2 regions of the Viridibacillus sp. d25.2 genome follow, and region 2 is predicted to be linked to the other one. Evidence: a T-box and tRNA genes for the amino acid it is inferred to sense, from the RefSeq annotation. Region 2 holds a T-box; the other holds one or more tRNA genes.
What was found. The T-box of region 2 lies ahead of trpS (tryptophan--tRNA ligase). A T-box ahead of a tRNA ligase gene usually reads a tRNA of that ligase, here a tRNA-Trp.

Region 1: it encodes a tRNA-Trp, which carries the amino acid that the T-box ahead of trpS (tryptophan--tRNA ligase) is inferred to sense. The anticodon was not compared.

Annotation. Positions count from the first base shown of each region.
Region 1 covers NZ_CM196652.1:790,092-801,942, forward strand. Annotated here, with positions in the region: rRNA gene ACZLO7_RS03890 (16S ribosomal RNA) at 1-532, shown strand, start outside; tRNA gene ACZLO7_RS03895 (tRNA-Ile) at 629-705, shown strand; tRNA gene ACZLO7_RS03900 (tRNA-Ala) at 718-793, shown strand; rRNA gene ACZLO7_RS03905 (23S ribosomal RNA) at 890-3,819, shown strand; rRNA gene rrf (5S ribosomal RNA) at 3,956-4,071, shown strand; tRNA gene ACZLO7_RS03915 (tRNA-Asn) at 4,083-4,157, shown strand; tRNA gene ACZLO7_RS03920 (tRNA-Ser) at 4,163-4,254, shown strand; tRNA gene ACZLO7_RS03925 (tRNA-Glu) at 4,277-4,351, shown strand; tRNA gene ACZLO7_RS03930 (tRNA-Val) at 4,367-4,442, shown strand; tRNA gene ACZLO7_RS03935 (tRNA-Met) at 4,465-4,541, shown strand; tRNA gene ACZLO7_RS03940 (tRNA-Asp) at 4,545-4,621, shown strand; tRNA gene ACZLO7_RS03945 (tRNA-Phe) at 4,651-4,726, shown strand; tRNA gene ACZLO7_RS03950 (tRNA-Thr) at 4,734-4,809, shown strand; tRNA gene ACZLO7_RS03955 (tRNA-Tyr) at 4,819-4,902, shown strand; tRNA gene ACZLO7_RS03960 (tRNA-Trp) at 4,915-4,988, shown strand; tRNA gene ACZLO7_RS03965 (tRNA-His) at 5,005-5,080, shown strand; tRNA gene ACZLO7_RS03970 (tRNA-His) at 5,128-5,203, shown strand; tRNA gene ACZLO7_RS03975 (tRNA-Gln) at 5,210-5,281, shown strand; tRNA gene ACZLO7_RS03980 (tRNA-Gly) at 5,290-5,364, shown strand; tRNA gene ACZLO7_RS03985 (tRNA-Cys) at 5,377-5,450, shown strand; tRNA gene ACZLO7_RS03990 (tRNA-Leu) at 5,493-5,574, shown strand; gene ACZLO7_RS03995 (DUF2785 domain-containing protein) at 6,121-6,942, opposite strand; gene ACZLO7_RS04000 (condensation domain-containing protein) at 7,257-7,523, shown strand; one part of gene ACZLO7_RS04005 (IS3 family transposase) at 7,635-7,914, shown strand; one part of gene ACZLO7_RS04005 (IS3 family transposase) at 7,914-8,758, shown strand; gene ACZLO7_RS04010 (hypothetical protein) at 8,785-9,111, opposite strand; gene ACZLO7_RS04015 (ATP-grasp domain-containing protein) at 9,891-11,108, shown strand; gene ACZLO7_RS04020 (CotY/CotZ family spore coat protein) at 11,125-11,556, shown strand; gene ACZLO7_RS04025 (YheC/YheD family endospore coat-associated protein) at 11,786-11,851, shown strand, end outside.
Region 2 covers NZ_CM196652.1:3,831,740-3,843,590, forward strand. Annotated here, with positions in the region: gene ACZLO7_RS18905 (competence protein CoiA) at 1-578, opposite strand, end outside; partial or broken gene ACZLO7_RS18910 (IS5/IS1182 family transposase) at 1,046-1,189, shown strand; gene mecA (adaptor protein MecA) at 1,458-2,126, opposite strand; gene spxA (transcriptional regulator SpxA) at 2,543-2,938, opposite strand; gene oppF (oligopeptide ABC transporter ATP-binding protein OppF) at 3,388-4,326, opposite strand; gene ACZLO7_RS18930 (ABC transporter ATP-binding protein) at 4,329-5,396, opposite strand; gene opp3C (oligopeptide ABC transporter permease) at 5,413-6,432, opposite strand; gene opp3b (oligopeptide ABC transporter permease) at 6,429-7,364, opposite strand; gene ACZLO7_RS18945 (peptide ABC transporter substrate-binding protein) at 7,544-9,238, opposite strand; gene ACZLO7_RS18950 (DUF3899 domain-containing protein) at 9,485-9,829, shown strand; T-box leader at 9,888-10,106, shown strand; gene trpS (tryptophan--tRNA ligase) at 10,153-11,142, shown strand; gene ACZLO7_RS18960 (YuzI family membrane protein) at 11,096-11,380, opposite strand; gene fabF (beta-ketoacyl-ACP synthase II) at 11,531-11,851, opposite strand, start outside.

The DNA.
Region 1 (11,851 bases), 1.4 Mb from region 2:
AGAGATAGAGTTTTCCCTTCGGGGACATTGGTGACAGGTGGTGCATGGTTGTCGTCAGCTCGTGTCGTGAGATGTTGGGTTAAGTCCCGCAACGAGCGCAACCCTTGATCTTAGTTGCCATCATTTAGTTGGGCACTCTAAGGTGACTGCCGGTGACAAACCGGAGGAAGGTGGGGATGACGTCAAATCATCATGCCCCTTATGACCTGGGCTACACACGTGCTACAATGGACGATACAAAGAGTCGCTAACTCGCGAGGGTATGCTAATCTCATAAAATCGTTCTCAGTTCGGATTGTAGGCTGCAACTCGCCTACATGAAGCCGGAATCGCTAGTAATCGTGGATCAGCATGCCACGGTGAATACGTTCCCGGGCCTTGTACACACCGCCCGTCACACCACGAGAGTTTGTAACACCCGAAGTCGGTGAGGTAACCTTTATGGAGCCAGCCGCCGAAGGTGGGATAGATGATTGGGGTGAAGTCGTAACAAGGTAGCCGTATCGGAAGGTGCGGCTGGATCACCTCCTTTCTAAGGATAATTACGGAAACAGATCTTGGATCTGTCGATTAACGTCTTGCGTTCAGTTTTGAAGGTTCATACTTCAATTATATATTTTCCCAAAAGGGGCCTATAGCTCAGCTGGTTAGAGCGCACGCCTGATAAGCGTGAGGTCGATGGTTCGAGTCCATTTAGGCCCACCATATTTTCTTTTCGGGGCCTTAGCTCAGCTGGGAGAGCGCCTGCCTTGCACGCAGGAGGTCAGCGGTTCGATCCCGCTAGGCTCCACCAATATTGTTCTTTGAAAACTGGATAAAACGACATTGAAGCAAATTAAGTAACACATTTTTTATTATTAAGTTTTTTAGGCTTAATAACTAACTTTTAGGTTAAGTTATTAAGGGCGCATGGCGGATGCCTTGGCACTAGGAGCCGAAGAAGGACGGCACTAACACCGATATGCTTCGGGGAGCTGTAAGTGAGCTTTGATCCGGAGATTTCCGAATGGGGGAACCCACTGTTCGTAATGGAGCAGTATCTTGACGTGAATACATAGCGTCTTGATGGCAGACCCAGGGAACTGAAACATCTAAGTACCTGGAGGAAGAGAAAGAAAAATCGATTCCCTGAGTAGCGGCGAGCGAAACGGGAATAGCCCAAACCAAGAGGCTTGCCTCTTGGGGTTGTAGGACACTCTATATGGAGTTACAAAGGAATGAGTTAAACGAAGCGGTCTGGAAAGGCCCGCCAGAGCAGGTAACAGCCCTGTAGTTGAAAGTTCATTCTCTCTTGAGTGTATCCTGAGTACGGCGGAACACGTGAAATTCCGTTGGAATCTGGGAGGACCATCTCCCAAGGCTAAATACTACCTAGTGACCGATAGTGAACCAGTACCGTGAGGGAAAGGTGAAAAGCACCCCGGAAGGGGAGTGAAATAGATCCTGAAACCATGTGCCTACAAGTAGTTAGAGCCCGTTAATGGGTGATAGCGTGCCTTTTGTAGAATGAACCGGCGAGTTACGATTACATGCGAGGTTAAGTTTTAGAAGACGGAGCCGTAGCGAAAGCGAGTCTGAATAGGGCGAATGAGTATGTGGTTGTAGACCCGAAACCAGGTGATCTACCCATGTCCAGGGTGAAGGTAAGGTAACACTTACTGGAGGCCCGAACCCACGTACGTTGAAAAGTGCGGGGATGAGGTGTGGGTAGCGGAGAAATTCCAATCGAACCTGGAGATAGCTGGTTCTCTCCGAAATAGCTTTAGGGCTAGCCTCGTGATAGAGAATCCTGGAGGTAGAGCACTGTTTGAACTAGGGGTCCATCCCGGATTACCGAATTCAGACAAACTCCGAATGCCAGTGATTTATGCACGGGAGTCAGACTGCGAGTGATAAGATCCGTAGTCAAAAGGGAAACAGCCCAGACCACCAGCTAAGGTCCCAAAGTAATTGTTAAGTGGAAAAGGATGTGACGTTGCTTAGACAACCAGGATGTTGGCTCAGAAGCAGCCATCATTTAAAGAGTGCGTAATAGCTCACTGGTCGAGTGACGCTGCGCCGAAAATGTATCGGGGCTAAACAATTCACCGAAGCTGTGGATGGACATCTTAGATGTCCGTGGTAGGAGAGCGTTCTAAGTGCTGTGAAGTCAGACCGGAAGGACTGGTGGAGCGCTTAGAAGTGAGAATGCCGGTATGAGTAGCGAAAGACGGGTGAGAATCCCGTCCACCGAATGACTAAGGTTTCCTGAGGAAGGCTCGTCCGCTCAGGGTTAGTCGGGACCTAAGCCGAGGCCGATAGGCGTAGGCGATGGACAACAGGTTGATATTCCTGTACCACCTATTTACCATTTGAGCAATGGGGGGACGCAGTAGGATAGGGTAAGCATGCTGTTGGTTATGCATGTTCAAGCAGTGAGGCGTGAAATGAGGCAAATCCCATTTCTATAACGTTGAGCTGTGATGACGAGGACGTATGTCCGGAGTTCCTGATTTCACACTGCCAAGAAAAGCCTCTAGCGAGGTAAAAGGTGCCCGTACCGCAAACCGACACAGGTAGTCGAGGAGAGAATCCTAAGGTGTGCGAGAGAACTCTCGTTAAGGAACTCGGCAAAATGACCCCGTAACTTCGGGAGAAGGGGTGCTCTAGTAGGGTGAAAGCCCGAGAGAGCCGCAGTGAATAGGCCCAGGCGACTGTTTAGCAAAAACACAGGTCTCTGCAAAACCGTAAGGTGACGTATAGGGGCTGACGCCTGCCCGGTGCTGGAAGGTTAAGAGGAGTGCTTAGCGCAAGCGAAGGTGCGAATTGAAGCCCCAGTAAACGGCGGCCGTAACTATAACGGTCCTAAGGTAGCGAAATTCCTTGTCGGGTAAGTTCCGACCCGCACGAAAGGCGTAACGATCTGGGCACTGTCTCAACGAGAGACTCGGTGAAATTATAGTACCTGTGAAGATGCAGGTTACCCGCGACAGGACGGAAAGACCCCGTGGAGCTTTACTGTAGCCTGATATTGAATTTTGATACAGCTTGTACAGGATAGGTAGGAGCCAGAGATTCCGGAGCGCCAGCTTCGGAGGAGGCGTTGGTGGGATACTACCCTAGCTGTATTGAACTTCTAACCCATGCCCCTTAGCGGGGTAGGAGACAGTGTCAGGCGGGCAGTTTGACTGGGGCGGTCGCCTCCTAAAGAGTAACGGAGGCGCCCAAAGGTTCCCTCAGAATGGTTGGAAATCATTCGTAGAGTGTAAAGGCATAAGGGAGCTTGACTGCGAGACCTACAAGTCGAGCAGGGTCGAAAGACGGGCTTAGTGATCCGGTGGTTCCGCATGGAAGGGCCATCGCTCAACGGATAAAAGCTACCCCGGGGATAACAGGCTTATCTCCCCCAAGAGTCCACATCGACGGGGAGGTTTGGCACCTCGATGTCGGCTCATCGCATCCTGGGGCTGTAGTCGGTCCCAAGGGTTGGGCTGTTCGCCCATTAAAGCGGTACGCGAGCTGGGTTCAGAACGTCGTGAGACAGTTCGGTCCCTATCCGTCGTGGGCGTAGGAAATTTGAGAGGAGCTGTCCTTAGTACGAGAGGACCGGGATGGACACACCGCTGGTGTACCAGTTGTTCTGCCAAGGGCATCGCTGGGTAGCTATGTGTGGACGGGATAAGTGCTGAAAGCATCTAAGCATGAAGCCCCCCTCAAGATGAGATTTCCCATTACGCAAGTAAGTAAGATCCCTCAAAGACGATGAGGTAGATAGGTTCGAGGTGGAAGTGTGGCGACATACGGAGCTGACGAATACTAATAGATCGAGGACTTAACCAAATTTTACTTAACAAACTTCAATGTAATTTATCCAGTTTTGAGAGAATAATAAAAAACTTTTCTAAAATAGCAAAAAACACTTGCTAAAATTTAAAAAAGATGATATAATTATTCTTGTCCTTAGGTAATACAATAGTCTAGTGGCGATGGCAAAGAGGTCACACCTGTTCCCATGTCGAACACAGAAGTTAAGCTCTTTAGCGCCGATGGTAGTTGGGGGTCTCCCCCTGTGAGAGTAGGACGTTGCTAGGCGATCATATTATTCCGAAGTAGCTCAGTGGTAGAGCATCCGGCTGTTAACCGGACGGTCGTAGGTTCGAGTCCTACCTTCGGAGCCATTTTTGGAGAGCTGTCCGAGTGGCCGAAGGAGCACGGTTGGAAACCGTGTAGGCGAGTAACCTTGTCTCAAGGGTTCAAATCCCTTGCTCTCCGCCATACACATTCTCATTTATTAAATGGCCCCTTGGTCAAGCGGTTAAGACACCGCCCTTTCACGGCGGTAACACGGGTTCGAATCCCGTAGGGGTCACCATTTATAACATTATACGGAGGATTAGCTCAGCTGGGAGAGCACCTGCCTTACAAGCAGGGGGTCGGCGGTTCGATCCCGTCATCCTCCACCATTTAAATTAATAATACCATTATCGCGGGGTGGAGCAGTTCGGTAGCTCGTCGGGCTCATAACCCGAAGGTCACAGGTTCAAATCCTGTCCCCGCAACCAAATGGTCCGGTAGTTCAGTTGGTTAGAATGCCTGCCTGTCACGCAGGAGGTCGCGGGTTCGAGTCCCGTCCGGACCGCCATTTTTTAAAAAAGAATATTAAATTATTATGGGTCAGTAGCTCAGTTGGTAGAGCATTAGATTGAAGCTCTAAGTGTCGGCGGTTCGATTCCGTCCTGACCCACCATAATAATGCCGGTGTAGCTCAGTTGGTAGAGCAACTGACTTGTAATCAGTAGGTCGAGGGTTCGACTCCTTTCGCCGGCACCATGTTTTTCTGGAGGGGTAGCGAAGAGGCTAAACGCGGCGGACTGTAAATCCGCTCCTTCGGGTTCGGCGGTTCGAATCCGTCCCCCTCCACCATTTTTTTATTTTAGGGGCATAGTTTAACGGTAGAATAGAGGTCTCCAAAACCTTTGATGTGGGTTCGATTCCTACTGCCCCTGCCAATTTAATTTTATAATGGCGGTTGTGGCGAAGTGGTTAACGCACCTGATTGTGGTTCAGGCATTCGTGGGTTCGATTCCCATCAGTCGCCCCATTTAATTTTTGACAATAAAATGATTGAAATATAATAATAATATTATGGCGGTTGTGGCGAAGTGGTTAACGCACCTGATTGTGGTTCAGGCATTCGTGGGTTCGATTCCCATCAGTCGCCCCATATTATTGGGGTATAGCCAAGCGGTAAGGCAACGGATTTTGATTCCGTCATGCCCTGGTTCGAATCCAGGTACCCCAGTTAAATTTGCGGAAGTAGTTCAGTGGTAGAACACCACCTTGCCAAGGTGGGGGTCGCGAGTTCGAACCTCGTCTTCCGCTCCATTTTTTATTTACGGCGGCATAGCCAAGTGGTAAGGCACAGGTCTGCAACACCTCTACCACCGGTTCAAATCCGGTTGCCGCCTCCAATTATTTTTAAAATATCTACATATTGCATATAATAATATTATGCCGGTGTGGCGGAATTGGCAGACGCGCACGACTCAAAATCGTGTTCTTTCGAGAGTGTCGGTTCGACCCCGACCACCGGTATCTAAAGTAACTTGAAACCCTTGATATATCAGGGGTTTCTTTTTTTTGTAGAAAATTTGTAGAAAGAACATTATAGTTGATATAAAATATTTTTAAACTGTTATCGTTTCTATTTAAAGGGAGATGGTAGTATCATGGTAAATATGAAAGAAGCTGTTGAAAATCAAGAAGTTCAATGTTTAGTACACTTCACTAACGCTTTGTTCAACAATCGGGCCATTTAATTGAATAACACTTCTAAATTAAAAATAGGATTTTATGTTAGTCTTGATGTGAGTTTGTGAAACAGTGTACTTAAGCTAACGAGGCAGGTTAGTTCAATAAGAAACTTCAAAGTAATAGGTGAATTAATACTAAAATATGGTAAAACAATTAGTTGAATAGTCTGTTTTGCCATGTAGAACGGAGATCCATCTGAATCCCCGCAAATCAAATTTTCTCTGAAAAGTGTGAAGTGAAAATGTCCCCTGAGGGCTATTATTTGCCTGTTACCACATTTGAAGTGGAGACGGACAAGTGCGGGTGCTTTCCCCTCAATTTTTTTAATTAGGAATAGTATACTTTTTCTACTTTATATAATGTCTGCTCGATAGTCGAGCAGAGAACGGCATCCACTTTGTAAAATTTAACTCGAAAGTATAAACTTTTCAAAAAGTTCTTTATATTATTTTTTTGCTTAAAGGCAGGGAGAAATTCTGAATTTTTCTCCACATCACCAAAACTTTGAATCCATTGCTCTACATAAGTCTGACTAAGTATTTTTCTATTTAAAACACTAATTATGGATTTTACCATTCTCTCATCTTCCCCATCGGAGTAAATTCGATCTGTTATGGTCATCTTTTCGTAAACCAAATCGAGGATAGTTAAGAGGTCATTTTTATCCAGTTCGGAACATTGAGCCAAATCTTCTAAAGCATCTGCTGCATGGGCTATAGCATGAGCCCAGCCTTTTTCTTCGTCATACCCACGGTAATCTCGTTCTTCTTGTACATTGTAAAATACTTTCTCTTTTATCTGATGAATTTGCTCTCTTGAGAGAAATGGTGATTCTCTATGCCTTATGAAGAAGAGCGGTATGACTAGCATGGAGAAAGATCGAGTGAAGACAGAGTCTGTATTTGTTTCACCAAGCTTAAAAAGCAAATGGTTTTTATCCAAAACAACCGGTAGAAGTTGTTCTAGTTCGTTTGCTGTTAGAGAATTATCAGGAATCCAATGTGATAAGGTTGTATAAATTAGCTCATCACGTAGTTGGGCATCCAAAGAACCGATGTTATTTATCATTTCTAGTATCAACTGGAATGTATCGGGGGGTGCTTGGTACCCATTTTCTTTTATTAATATCAACTTTTCTTTTAAATTCATTTTACACGCTCCTACTAGAAATTTTCTGAACTAACTTTTTCAAGGGTTTCTACTGACTATACGGCTTCTTCCCGTACCCTTCTTCCCTTACTATAAGGTACAGATAGGATCAGAGACAATCCGCAATAGCATAATAATTTTCATGATTTTCCTTGTAAGTTAATAGTTAGATAGTCATAATTTGTATATTAAATCAAATTAATCCAAAGCGCAATAACTATGGAATTTAAATTTTGGGCGTGAAGAACATCTACTGAAGCAATAATTACAGTCGATCTAACTGAAATTCACTACAAAATAAAAGGATTGTTTACTTGATAAATAATAAAATATTAAGAAAAGAAAATATTCAGGAAATATTATCGTTGTCACCTACACAGCAAGGACTACACTTTAAATATCAGATGGATCCTAAATCGAGCGAATACATGGAACAGGTTGTCCTAAAAATTAAAGGAGATATAACTGATAAAGAGATTGAAAGAGTATGGCATCACTTGATTAGCACTTATGATGGTTTGCGTTCTATTAATAAATGGTCAGCAAGAATTAGCAGAGAGCAACATGTACTTGGATTATGATTAGTCCCAATGCAGAGTATACAAGTGGAGTGGACAGGTTACTCTAAGTTAGACAAATAAAATAAGGGCTAGTACACTTACTCTAACAATCAAAAAGGAGCGTGCTATCCGATGAGACAAAAACGCCGAACGTTTACTGCTGAATTTAAATTACAAATGGTGCAGCTTTATGAGAACGGAAAATCACGTGCAGATATTGTACGTGAATACGACTTAACGCCTTCGGCTCTAGATAGTTGGATTAAAAAGCATCAAAATACCGGTTCCTTTAAAGCAAAAGATAATCGTTCGCCTGAAGAAAACGAACTGATAGAAATGCGTAAAGAACTTCAACGTTTACGGATGGAGAATGATATTTTAAAGCAAGCCGCGCTGATCATGGGACGAAAATAGATGTGATTCGAAACAACACTCACAAATATTCGGTATCAGCAATGTGCGACGTCCTTGAAATTCCACGTAGTACATATTATTACTACGCAAGTTTACGTGAAGATGAACAAAAAGCAGCCGATGAAATCGAGTTAACGGAGTGTATTTTGACTATCTTCAAAGCAAGCCGTAGTAATTACGGTACACGTAAAATTAAGAAGGAACTTGAGAAGCAAGAGAAAATCGTTTCTCGACGTCGGATTGGTCGTATCATGAAGCAACTAGGTCTTACCTCAAACTATACAGTAGCGCAATTTAAACCTTATAAGGAAACATGTAATGAAGCACCTATTGGAAATGTGCTTGCCCGTGAATTTCAGCAAGAACAAGAACTTGCCGTCCTAGTTAGTGATTTAACGTACGTTCGTGTTCTTAATAAATGGCACTACGTCTGTCTATTTGTCGACTTATTTAATCGTGAACTGGTCGGATATAGTGCTGGTTCACATAAGAACGCCGTTCTTGTTTACCAAGCTTTAAGTCGGATTAAAGGAAACTTAACAAATGTACAAATGTTTCATAGTGATCGTGGGAAAGAATTTGATAATCACCTGATTTCAGAAGCTGTTGAAGCTTTTGGAATGACACGTTCGTTAAGTACAAAAGGATGTCCTTATGACAATGCCGTGGCTGAAAGAACATTTAGGAGCTTCAAAACGGAATTTATTTACCAACGCTCTTTTACTTCTCTTGAACAACTTGAACTTGAACTTCGAGACTATGTGAATTGGTTTAACAATATTCGAATTCATCAAACTTTGGACTATAAAACGCCCGTTGAATTTAAACAACAGACCTTATAATAGTTGTCTAGTTTAGTGTTGACAGTTCAGTCTGGATTGGTATGAGAGTATCTTATTCCTTCCTTATTTCCAACAACAATAAATTCTGCGCCTGACTCCTGCTGAATCGGTTGAACGATGCCCTGGATTACTGAAGAAGGATCCTCCAATGCAAATGCTTCCTTAATTTCTGGTATATTTGCTACACTATGGGCAAGACTCAATGCTCTTTTGCCGATTTGATCCTCCGCCATATCCGATATAAAACGCTCTAGGAATACTGAGAAGATTATCCAAATACTAATAATCAATAAGCTAATAAGCAGAATCATTTTCATTCTTAAATTGAATTTTATATTTAGAAATCGTTTCATCGTTTCAAACTCCTCAAAGCCCTTATTAAAATAATCTCATTATATCATTATATTGCTTTACCTTCTTGAAATGTATCCCCGTGTTTAACCACTCCAAATACCTTTTGAAATTCCGTATGTTCTTTTAATTGTACCTGTAAAATGTTCTGAATAAATCACATCACAATTTTCAGTTTGCCATAGCCAATATGTACTTTTATTTTGCAAAAGACAATTGTTGAGGTGAATAGTTTTGTTAGAACTTTGACTATCTAAAAATAAAATGATATATCAAGATATAGCAAATCTATATAGTGTATCATATCAAAAAATTATTAGATTAATTAAAACAAATCGTTTAGATCCAGACGTATTGAGAGAAAGTAATAAATATTTCCCCTATGTTTGTGCCAAAATCGCTAAAAGTTCTATGGGTTCTGCTACAGTATTTTGGGAGAGGAGATTTAGATACGAGTAAATACCATTCAATATCGTTTTACGAAATACGCTAGCCTAGCAGGAACTAAAGCGAGTTAGCCCACATATATTTAGGCTACTTTGGCAAGACGCATGGTAGCAGCAGGTATAGATACCTTTATCATAATGACGATATTAGGACATACGGAAGGGTTATTTGCCGATTTCGCTTTGAAAAAGTAGAGTTTAAATTAAATTATCTCAATTATATATTATTAATTAATAGTTAAGTTGACCTAAACAAATCAAGTCGCCATTGAATAAACTATTTTCACAGACTAAAAATGCCAACATAGGCACCAGAAAGGTTGATAAACTAATTTATGAAAACAATTATTTTTATAGGTAGTAATAAATCTGGTTCAAGTAGGGAAGCAATAAAGGCTGCTGAAAAGCTAGGTTTTTTTACTATACTATTAACCGATAGGAAAAGGTTCCTTGTAAACAGACTCGATTTCCCTGAAGTTCACCAAATGGTTCTTACTGAATTGGGGAACCACGATATGTTAAAAGAAAATATAAGAGCAATACAAGCACAAGGAAAAAAAATAGAAGCTATATTGAGCTTTATTGATCCTTATGTCCATGTAGCTGCAAAACTGTCAAAAGAATTAGGTTTGACTGCTGTATCCCCTGAACCTTTAGAAAAAATGGAAGATAAGCTTTCAACACGTGAACTTTTAAAAAATCTTCCTGTATCCCCCTATTTTGCAAAGTTTGATAAAGATGATTCCTTAGAAGACTTTATCAATAACCAAAAAGGGTTATTTCCTCTCATTGTAAAAACCCCTATTTCAACTGGTTCTAAAGATGTGTTATTTGTCAAAGATGACAAGCAATTAGAACAATCCATTAATACGTTATTAAAAAAAGGGAACAGAGAGGTATTAATTGAGGAATATTTAGAGGGGCCTCAATATTTGATTGAAGCATGTGTTTACAAAGGAAAAGTTCATATTATTGCAGTTCTTGAACAGGAAATAACGTTTTCAGATCGTTTTATTGTTACTGGTTATTGTTTGTTGGGAGATATGGACATAGTCCTTTACAATAAAATCTATGAAACCGTTTGTTTGGTACTGGGACGGTTTAATTTGAATAATGGATCTTGCCATTTAGAAATGCGATTAATTAATGATGAATGGAAACTAATTGAAATAAACCCTCGGATATCAGGGGGAGCAATGAATCGAATAATTGAAACGGCCTATGGAATTAATTTAGTTGAAGAAACCATAAAGATTTTTTTGGGGCAAGAGCCTAATCTCGAAAAAAAATACAAAAGATTTGTATATGCACAATATTTAACAAGTGAATCTACGGGTACTTTAATAAAGGTGACAGGAAAAAATCGCTGTTCTCGGATAGATGGGGTAGAGGAAGTATTTATTAAGCCTAAAAAAGGGAAGGTATTACATCCGCCTTTATCCATGGGCGATCGCTATGGATATGTGTTGGCATCTTCAGAAAATAAAGAAGAAGCAATCAGGACTGCTAAGGAAGCAGCAAAAGAAATCCGTTTTTATATTGAACCTATTTAATTGGAGTGGATAAAAAATGATAGATGGCCGACATGAGGAATACGAGTCCGTTTGTAATCTGAAATCTACTTTGAAAATGATTTATGAAACCCAGAACAAGGCGCAATTACCAATCTTTCAAGGTATACTTCAGGAAACCATCCCATTTATTTTATATTCCGCTGCAACTTCTGAACCTTATTTTACCTTTGGTACTACCACGACCTCACAATCCCTATTTAGAACTTGTTTTTTCCGTATTGAGGATTTAATTGACTCGAATGTCTCCCTATCATTATTACGTCCAATTGATATAGAAGGAAATTGTTTAGATACTGTATACAATCTTTATCGATTAGAAAAAACGAATATTAAAGTGACTGTATCCATACAAGAATTTTCCGGTATTCAGTGTATCAGTCCTAAATTAATAGATCGTCAAAGTATCATTGTTGAACAAAAGTGTTAGGAACAAAAGACGGATTAGCATTTTCGAATCGTTGGTTCATCGGTTTTACTAAGCATCTCAAACTTGATGGGAAGTTGGACTGCTAGGCTTTTGGATATATTATGCACGTATCTTAGTCATTGTACATTAATTATATAGAATCTAGGTGTTCATAAAAAGGGGAGTACTGGATAGCCTTCTCTAATGGTTTTCTTAGAATGTCATCTTTTATAAGGAGAGGTGGAAAAATATGATCTTAATTGGAATGCTGCATCATAGGGCAGAACCCGAGAACGTAAAGAAGGCCTATGCCTAT
Region 2 (11,851 bases):
TGCTGCTTAAAATTAGGGGTTTTAAGGAGCCATATCGGAATTATCTTTGCACTCATATAGCCTTTCGTACGAGCTTGTACCACCTCGATAGGAATATTACTACACTGAAATTCAATGGCATATTGCTCATTTTGAGTTGTTACCAATAAATCCGGCCGCTGTGACAAGTCCTTTATAAAAGGCTCTAGTTGAACAGTTAATCCTTTCGTTTCAAAAAAATGATAAAGTTGTTGCTTACCTTCTAAATGGTCCTTCGACTCTCCATCCGAAAATAACTGAGGACAAACCGCATCCTTTTTGTGAGCAAAATGAGGAATAACAATATCCCCTACTCGGAGTTGTAATTCTGCTTTACATTGTGGACAGAAAAACTTAAGGGTTCGCCTTAAATGTTTTAGGTTTTCTCTCGTATGTGTAGTAGACAGTATAAATAGATCATTATTTGCTGTTATAGCAGTTAAAATGCGACCACCTCCTATTTTTATACATCTTATAAATTTATAGGATAAATTGCAAGGAAAAAATCCACCAAGATTCGGGAGGGCACTGAAAAAGTCGATAAAATGAATTTTAGCCATGGCTTTTTCTTCGATGCCGTTAATTTCCGTTCCGGTGGACGCTTTCCTGGGGACGAACCTTGAGCCTCCTCGTCGCATACGCTCCTGCGGGGTCTCAAGATGTTCGCTAGTTCCCCAAGGAGTCGCCGCCTGCACTCCAATCAACTAGTTTTATAGTTTTTCATTCTTTCCGATTCACACCTACCTCTTTATATAATAATAAAAGAAAAATTTCCATTAAAACCAAATTCAAATGAAATTACAAAGGAATTAGACTATTGTCGTCAAGTCATTGAAATTGTAGGAACACAATCCAAAGTCGCTCAAGTCCCTGCCGTACAAGAGAAAATCAATTATGCCTCGGCATAATTGCGTCCGGAATCGGCCGGAGGCTTTAACTTCTTTCAGCGGGTGTTTGGACACCCGCTGAAAGGCAGCTTAAGTCCGCATTCATCTCACCACCCATAGAGGTGGGAGACTTCTGCTGAAAGAAGTTAAACGTCATCAAAGAAGTCATCGAAGATTATGACGTACAACTAAGTTACTCTTCGGATTCAGATGCGAGTTTAGGACATAAATCGGCCGATTCATCTTTCTTTGGATTTAAAACGCACATTGCGATGAATGATGAATGAATTATTACAGCGGCAGTTGTGGCAACAGTTGAAAAAATCGGAGGGTTAATTTGGCCTGGAAGTCCAAGGAGCTACAACAATATTCGAGGTGAATTTGAAACGGATCTAGAAGCTATTAAATGAAGAATAAGGGAAATACAAAAAAACACCGGCACTTTCTGTTCAAAATCGAACAAAAAGTGCCGGTGTTTACTATTGAAGAACATTACATTTTAAAAACGTAAATTCTTCAGTTCCCTCGGATTCGGAGGACTTTCAATGTCATTTAAGAAAAATACTTTATGACAGTATCAAAACAGTCTTTTGCCATTAATGTTTTACCGTATTCTTGAAGAATGTGGATTGTTACATCTGCGTCCGTAGAAAATTCAGTAATAACACTGAAGATGTCTTCGGCCTCATCATGTAAAACCTCTTCATTAAAACGGATGTGCAAATAATAGCCGCCTTCCCATTCATATAAAGCATTATGGTATAAGGCTGTCTCTTGCATTTTTTTTGCAAGAGGAATAATATCATCAAATTCCTGTAATTTAAAAATAAAATCGGAATCTTCATCAATTGTGCTATTTACAAGATCTTCAAAATCGTCAAATTCGTGCACTTTTGGCTCATCGCCACCAAATGCGGATGACATCATTCTTTGTTTATCTTCTATATCGAAGGGCGGTTCGATATGCTGACCGTCCTTATAAATTTTAGCGTGTGTGATAGTTAATTCTAGACCATTCTCTTGAACTATCACTTGGATCCATAATGGTCCTTCAACTTCAAAATATTCTTCATCATTTATTTCATCCATCATAGACCAGAAGAGTTCTTCGCTTTTTTCCCGGTTATACCATACTTCATCTTTCGTGAATCCACGTTCTTCAATGTCATGATAAGAAATGAAGAGTTTGAGTGTATTCTCATTTATGCGTTCGATGTCCATATTACACAACTCCCTTCGGTCAATACTAATAGATGCATCGAGTCCACTTATGAACAAGTCTTTAAAATTTCTTGATAATACAGTGTCTAATACTATTGTATGATGAGTTTGTTGAAAATGGAAAGGAAATAACTCGGAAAATTACAACAGTATATGAATTGTAGTAGACAAGGTTTAGTAAATCAAGTTATAACGGTCCTATGTATAGGTTTACTAGTCCCTTTTATATCGTAAATAATGCATTTTTTTTAACACATAAAAAGAGCCAGTTGTGTGATACTTAACAACAACTGGCCCTGAAGACATATTGAAGATATGGTTACGTATGAATCCAAACTAATCAATATACTTATTATATATATGCATACTGCTGTATATTCTAAGCGAGATAAGTCACATTAAAAAGGTATTTAAAATTAGTTAACCATCTTCTGTGCTTCTTGTAATTGGTAAGCACGAACTTTACGTGGTAAGAAACGACGAATTTCATCTTCGTTATACCCAACTTGTAAACGTTTTTCATCTAAAATAATCGGACGACGTAAAAGTCCTGGATGTTCTTGAATTAACTCATAAAGACGTTGTAACGGTAAAGTTTCTACATCTACTTTTAGTTTTTGGAAAATTTTAGAGCGAGTTGAGATGATTTCATCTGTACCATCCTCAGTCATGCGTAAAATTTCTTTTATTTCACTTATGCTTAAAGGCTCAGCGAAAATATTTCGTTCTGTATATGGAATATCATGTTCTTCTAACCATGCTTTTGCTTTTCTACAAGATGTACAACTGGGTGAAGTAAATAATGTCACCATCATATAAAACACATCCTTTCAAAATGTGTAGCGAATATAATAACATTCCTAAATTAGAATGACTTTAAAAAAAGAACTGTAAGCATATTATACAACATTTTGTCCAATTTGAATATATGCTATTAAGAAAAATTTCCATTGTAAGTTATGACCGTTTTTTCTATCATTTTTAGTTTTTCCGTAAAGGTTGGACAACTTCACTACTCGTATATATGTAGTATCCCCCAAAACACATTATGGTAAACCTTTTATTCCAAATAAATATTCTCATTTAGAATCTCTATATTGAAAAAATGAATATTATATTTACACTAATTATACGTTGGAACTGCAAAAAAAGTTTCAATTATAGTTAGATTTCACAAATCAAATTTGACAAAATACAAAACTGCCCCTATAGTCCACTAATTCCATTGACTAAAGGGGCAACATTTAGTTAATAATAATGATTAGTTACTTTCATGCTTTTTTTGTAACGCGGCAAATTCCGTATCAGAACAATAGACGAAATGCCCAGGACGTACTTCACGCATTTTCACGTTTTCTCCGTCTTTATAATTATGCGATTTTGGATCGTATGTTTTACGTACTCGATTGCGTTCATAGTCAGGGTCTGGCAGTGGAATTGCCGATAGTAGTGATTGTGTATATGGGTGCATAGGATACTTGTAAAGATCTTCCGCAGGTGCAATCTCTACTAGTTTACCAAAATACATTACCCCTATTCTATCCGAAATATATTTAACCATAGAGAGATCATGAGCAATAAATAAGTAGGTTAAGCCTTTTTCTTCTTGTAACTCTTTTAATAGGTTAACAACTTGCGCTTGAATTGATACATCTAGTGCAGAGATTGGTTCATCAGCAATGATGAATTCTGGCTCTACTGCAAGTGCACGAGCAATTCCTAAGCGCTGGCGTTGACCTCCCGAGAATTCATGTGGATAACGGTTAGCATGTTCTTTATTTAAGCCTACTGTTTCTAATAATTGATAGACTCGTTCCTGACGTTCTTTTGCGTTCTTCACGAGACCATGAATATCTAAACCTTCTGCAATAATATCCATTACTTTCATACGTGGATTTAATGATGCATAAGGATCTTGGAAGATCATTTGCATTTTACGATTAAACGCTTTTAGTTCTGTTTTTGATTTGCGACCATGGACGTTTACACCATCGTAAAGAACTTCACCATCAGTAGCATCATATAAGCGAATAATCGTACGACCTGTCGTAGATTTTCCACACCCTGATTCCCCTACTAAACCTAAAGTTTCTCCTTTATAAATATCAAATGTAATATCATCGATTGCTTTTACTTCATTTGGTTTTCCATGATTGAAGTATTGCTTTACATTTTTAATTTCTAATAGTTTCTTTTGTATCTTCATTTTAATACACCTCCATTAGCGCCTTCGTAATATCGGCTGCTAGGGAATCGTTTCATTCTTTCAATAATAGCAGCAGGTGGAGTCACTTCTGGGGCATCTGGGTGTAATAACCAAGTTGCAGCATAATGAGTATCACTTACTTTAAAGAACGGTGGAGTTTCTTCCATATCAATTTGCATAGCGTATTTACTACGAAGTGCAAATGAATCTCCTTTTGGTGGATTCAATAAATCAGGTGGTGTACCAGGAATTGCATATAATTTCGATTCTTGAACATCCAGTGAAGGCATAGAACTTAGAAGCCCCCACGTATAAGGATGTTGTGGATTGTAGAATATTTCATCTATTGTACCGATTTCTACAATCTTACCGCTATACATTACAGCTACACGGTCCGCCACATTCGCTACAACACCAAGGTCATGTGTAATGAAAATAATAGATGTATCGATTTTCTTTTGCAGGTCTTTCATCAGTTCAAGGATTTGCGCTTGAATTGTAACATCTAGTGCAGTTGTCGGCTCATCGGCAATCAATATTTTAGGATTACATGCTAATGCAATCGCAATAACGATTCGTTGACGTTGACCACCTGAAAATTGATGTGGATATTGTTTAATACGCTGTTCTGGTTGCGGCATACCTACTAATCGCAATAGATCAATGGCCATTTTTTCAGCTTCTGACTTCGGAACATTTTGGTGCTTTAATATTGGTTCCATTATTTGTTTACCTATTGTCATCGTTGGGTTTAATGATGTCATCGGATCTTGGAAAATCATTGAGATATCTTTGCCACGAATTTTCTGCATTTCTTTATCAGTTAATTTCGTCAAATCTTTTCCGTCAAATAGAATTTGACCGTTTTTAAATTCCGAGCTAGATTCAGGTAGAAGACGCATAATAGCTTTTGTTGTAACAGATTTACCTGAACCTGATTCACCAACAATTGCCAGCGTTTCTCCCTTTTTCAAATCGAAGTTTACACCCCGAATCGCTTTCACTTCGCCAGCAAATGTGTGGAAGGAAAGCTCAAGGTTTTCTACTTCAAGTATTTTCTCCATAACTACTTTCCTCCTATTAATCTTTCATTTTCGGATCAAGTGCATCACGTAGGCCATCACCAATTAAGTTAAAGGCAATCATTAAAAGACTTAAAATTGCTGCTGGAATAGCCAAAATATGTGGTTGGAATTGTATTAACCTGTAACCATCATTAATTAAGGTACCAAGTGATGCATTTGGTGATTGTAAACCTAAACCGATGAAACTTAAAAATGCTTCAAAGAATATCGCACTTGGAATCGTAAACATTGTATTTATTATGATAATCGCCATTACATTTGGCAATAAATGTTTTTTTATAATACGTCCATTACTTGCTCCTAATGTTCTAGCAGCAAGTACAAATTCTTGGTTTTTATATTTCAATACTTGTCCACGAACGATACGAGACATCCCAATCCAACCGGTAATTGAAATGGCGATAATAATGGCTATTATGCCCGGATCCATTACGAGAATCATTAATATAACAATAACAAGTGTTGGTATACCATACAAAATTTCTACAACACGCTGCATCGTATCGTCAACACGGCCGCCATAGTATGCCGAAATACCACCGTAAGCCACCCCAATGACCATATCAATTATAGCGGCAATAAGAGCGATGAATAATGAAATTTGAGTACCTTTCCAGACACGTGAGAACATATCACGGCCAAGACCATCGGTCCCAAACCAGTAGTAAGTATCCACGTTTTTCATTTCATACAAATTGATCTCTTCCCCCCCCATTTTACCTGTCCCATCAAAGATACCTATCTTTTCAAGCCCAGGTACTTTCGGAGGTAAATTTGCATGGGTAATTTCTTGTGTTTCAAAGTCATGTGGGCTAATCATCGGTCCGATAAAGGACATTAAGACGATGAAGGTAAGCACAAATATACTTACAACTGCTGCTTTATTTTTTCTTATACGTAACCAAGCATCCTGCCAGAAGTTCAAGGACGGTTTTGAAATTTTCTCAGTTTGGCTGCCATCCATGTGCACATGTTTAAAAGCTTCAGGTGGTAATTTAGGATATTCTTTTGTCATTTTTTATTACCTCCTGCTAAACGAATACGCGGATCTACAATACCGTATAAAATATCAACGATGAAAATAACTAAAATTAATAATACTGAAAAGAACATTGTCGTTCCCATAATTACTGAATAATCACTAACGTTAATCGCTTTAACGAATTGTTCTCCAATACCAGGAATAGCGAAAATTTGTTCAACCACGAGGGAACCTGTTACTAACCCTGCTGCTAATGGTCCCATTACTGTTATTAATGGAATCAGAGCATTACGAAATGCATGCTTAAATGCAATTTCAATGCCGCTAGCTCCTTTAGCTTTTGCTAGAGTAATATAGTCAGTTCCTAATACTTCTATCATTTCTGTTCGAATGAAACGAGCTGATGTCGCTAGAGGACCCATTGCTAAAGCAATTGTCGGCAAAATGCTCGATTTCCAGCCATTCTCCCATAGCCCAACAGGAAGAAAACCACCTTTAACACCAATCCAATATTGTAATAAAGAAGCAAATACGAATGATGGAATCGAAATGCCGAAAATTGCGATTAAGGTACTTCCGTAATCCCATGCTGTATTTTGTCTTAAAGCTGCAATCATACCTAAAATAATACCGCCAATAGTTCCAAGTATTAGCGCTTGAATACCTAAAATAAACGATGGACCTGCTCTGTTAATAATTAGCTCAGTAACGCTAGCTTCTTTGAATTGGAAAGATGTACCGAAATCAAGTTTCACCATATTCTTCATATAAATCCCATATTGAACTGGCAGTGGCTTATCTAATCCATACTTTGCTTCCACCGCAGCTAACTGGTTTGGGGTTAGTTTAGATGAGGTAGAAATAGGGGACCCTGGCAACATTTTCATCAAGGAGAATGTAAATGATGCGATCAAGAATAGTGTTAATATCATATAAATAACTCGTTTAAAAACGTATTTAGCCATCCTTGCACCTCCTAAAATAGTGTTCGTATACATGAAACCTATTAAAACAATATACAAACATATTAATTGTTCGAATTTTCTATACATTTAATTTTGATGTAAAAAGAGAGTATGTGGATTTATATCAATCACATACTCTCCCCATTCAGGGTTTTACTGATAGTCTATAAAATTAGCTATTACTCTTTTCCTGAGATATATGCCCATTTGTAACTATATTGAGCACCAAAGCTATGTTTAACTAAATCTTTTACATAAGTTTTTTGAAGTGCCATCGTTCCACGTTGATATACAGGTGCAATTGCAGCATCTTCTTCAATTAAGACTTTTTCTGCATCTGCAAGTGCTTGCCAGCGTTTTGCCGGATCATTTGCAAAAGTTGTTTCTGCATCTTTCATAAACTTATCGTATTTAGCAGATGAGTAACTCATTTTGTTTTGTTGACCATCTGTTAACCATAAATTTAAGAAAGTGTATGGATCTTGGAAATCAGGAGACCAGCCTGCAAATTGGATATCATAATCTTGTTTAGAATCCAGATCCACACGGACAAGGAAAGGTACTTCTTTTAATTTAATTGATAAACCAGGAAGATTTTTTTCTAATTGATTTTTCAAATACTCGTCCATTTTTTTAGATAAATCGCTATCGCCGCCTAAGAACTCTAATGCAACTTTATCAGTACCAAGTTCTTTTAAACCTTTTTCCCAATAAGTTTTTGCTTCTTCAGCATTGAATTTATTCATATTTCCATTTACTTCTCGGAAGTCTTTACCATCTTCATCATAAGCAAATTCAGCTGGCACTAAGTAGTTAGCTTCAAATGAACCGTTCGCTAATACTGCTTTTGATAAGTCTTCTTTGTTAAAAGCCATAGAAATTGCTTTACGGATATTCGCATTGGCAAGAACAGTTTCTTCTTTACCTTCACGTTTTTGATTGAATTTTAAATAGAAAGGTGAAGATTCTACATCTTTTAATACTTCTGGATCATTTGCATATTGCATTGCGAATTCACCTGATAAACCTGCACGATCTTTTTTACCTGAAGTATAAAGATTAATTGCAGTTTGATCTTCTTTTACTACGTCAACATTGATTTTATCTAACTTCACATTGTCTTTGTCCCAATAGTTGTCGTTTTTAACATATTGCCATTTTAGGCCTGTACCATCCCACCCTTTAAGAACGAATGGACCATTATATAAAGTTGTTTCTGAGTTTGAAGCGTATTTTTTACCTTGCTCTTTAACGAATTCTTCTTTTTGCGGTAAGAATGTGCTAAATGCCATTAAAGATAAGAAATAAGGTGTTGGTTTTTCAAGCGTTACTTCTAACGTCTTGTCATCTAATGCTTTAACACCAAGGTCAGCAGCTTTTGCTTTCCCTTTACCAATTTCTGTAGCGTTTTTAATAATGCCAGCCATCATATATGGACCGTATTCAGAACCAGTTTTAGGATCAATCGCACGTTTCCATGCGTATTCAAAATCATTGGCAGTTACTGTAGATCCATCAGACCATTTGGCATCACGAAGTTTGAAAGTATAAACTGTACCAACTTTGTTTACTTCTGGTTCTCCAGTTGCTATTGCTGGAACTGCTATATTTTCCTCGTTATAGCGGTATAAACCTTCATTAACGTTGTTTAATACTGTAGATCCTACTACATCTGTTACTAGTACTGAGTCCATTGTTGGAATTTCAGCACTTTCAATGATATTTAGCTCTTGAGTTGCATCCAGGCTACCTGAATCTTTTTTGCTATCAGAATCTTTGCTATTATCTTTGTCTTTTCCTCCACCGCAAGCAGCTAAGAAAACACTAAGTACAAGTACTAGACTTGATAGCCATAATAGTTTGCTTTTTTTCATGTATAACTAACCCCCTTGAATATTCTGAAAAATCATTACATTGCTAATTATACATAAACAAAAAACGTTGTAAAGTAACCTTTTGATATATAAGTCTTTTTTTAATATATATTTGATATATGAATCTAGCGATACCAGCGTTTATACCTACAAAAATATAATATTCTGAATTTAAAATAATGTTTGATATTTTTGATTTTTCATTATTATTCAACTAAAATGAATAAAGAATCGGGGGTTTTTCATTTGAAAAAGAAAGGAATTGTCTTTTTAGCATTACAATTTTTAATCGTACTCATAATGCTTTTTCGATATAAAGATTTGAAATTAATCGATTACATTAATGTCTCATTTGTAGCAGGGGGTATTGTGCTTTTTGTTGGACTCACAGCATATATACTGTCATCGGGCTTTTTTGACATTTTCACAGTTAGTACGCGTAAGGTTTTTGTTAGATCATCTAGACTAGAGGATGTTAAAAACATGAGAGCCCCTTCTCAAATTGTTTCAATGCCCTTTAAGGGTATTTTACAAATTGGTGGAGCTACCATTATGATGATGTTCATTGCCCTTATGTTTTATTATTTGTAAACTGTAACCAATACTTGATTTTTAGCTTTCGGCTATATTATAATCACAAAAAGCATTATAAAAAACGAAGACGAAGAGTAGTACATTTATGTCGTATGTAAAGAGAGTCTGTGGTTGGTGCAAACAGATGATATGCTAAATGGAATGGACTTCCGAGTTAACTTTGTGAACCTTGTTAGTAGTAGCTCAGTTCGTTAACCTCACGTTATGAGGATGAGTGGTCGATTTATCGACAAGCTTGGGTGGTACCGCGGATTCAACATCATTCGTCCCTATATTAGGAGACGCATGATGTTTTTTTATATCTAAGGAGGAACTCAATTATGAAACGTATTTTTTCAGGCGTACAACCAACAGGTGTCATTACATTAGGTAACTACATTGGTGCATTTAGACAGTTTACAACTTTGCAAGATGAGTACGATTGTATTTTTTGTATTGTAGATCAACACGCAATTACAATGCCACAAGACAGTAAAGAACTTCGTAACAGTATTCGCACACTTGCTGCAACATATTTAGCAACAGGTATCGACCCAGAAAAGTCAACACTATTTATTCAATCAGAAGTACCTGCACACGCACAAGCTGGATGGATGTTACAATGTATTTCTTACACTGGTGAACTTGAGCGTATGACACAATTCAAAGATAAATCTACTGGTAAAGAGGCAGTTTCTGCAGGCTTACTTACTTACCCGCCACTTATGGCTGGAGATATTCTTCTGTACAACACAGATATCGTGCCAGTTGGTGACGACCAAAAACAACATTTAGAACTTACACGTGACTTAGCTGAACGTTTCAATAAACGTTACGGTAAAGTATTCACGATTCCTACTATTCAATTACCAAAAAACGGAGCTCGCATTAAGTCGCTTCAAGAACCAACGAAAAAAATGAGCAAATCGGATGAAAATAAAAAAGCAACAATCCGCCTTCTAGATACTCCAAAAGAGATCGAGAAGAAAATTAAATCTGCCGTGACAGATTCTGAAGGCGTTGTTGCTTTCAATATTGAATCTAAACCTGGTGTCTCTAATTTACTAACAATTGAAGCATCATTAACAAATGAATCCATTGATAACCTTGTAGCAAAATACGCTGGTCTTGGTTATGGCGCTTTCAAAGCAGGAGTTGCTGAAAGTGTTATTAATCATCTAGCACCTATCCAAGAACGTTTTAACGAATTAATCGATTCACCACAATTAGATGATATTTTAGACGCTGGTGCTGAAAAAGCGAACGCTATTGCAAGTGCAACAATTAAGAAAATGGAAGACGTGATGGGCCTTGGGAGAAATAGACGATAACTAGTCCAATACTTGAGCCGATGAAAATTTTGAAATCAACTGTTTGCAAAATAAACATAAAAACGGCTGTCCATGTATAACCTAGTGCTCGGTAGTTCAAATATAGAATCATATGTGTTGAACTCAGTACAATAAGACCATAAAAAGTTAAGAAAAATAGTAAGCGCATTTGCATATTTCCTTTTCTAGTTTTTAATACTATATGAAAAAATGACTTCGTTATAACTAACGAGGTCATTTTTATGCGAAAATATGATATTCAAAACCCTTAATAGTCTTTCACTTACTATAATTCGCTTGCCGTATTCATTTGATTTAAAAATATTACAATAAAGTTCTAAAGATAAAAAAACCACAGGAAATTCACCCTGTGGTCATTCGTTACTTATTAATACTTTTTAAATAATAGTGAAGCATTATGCCCACCAAAACCTAATGAATTACTTAACGCATAAGTAATTTCTTTTTCTCTTGCTTCGTTAGCAACATAGTCTAAATCGCACTCAGGATCTGTTGTTTCTAGATTCATCGTTGGCGGTAAAATACCTTCTTTTAATGCAAGTACTGAGAAGATTGCTTCAATCCCACCAGCTGCTCCAAGTAAATGACCTGTCATCGATTTCGTTGAACTCATTGCTAAATTATAAGCATGTTCTCCGAAAACAGTCTTTACAGCTTTTGTTTCGAACAAATCATTATAAGGTGTGCT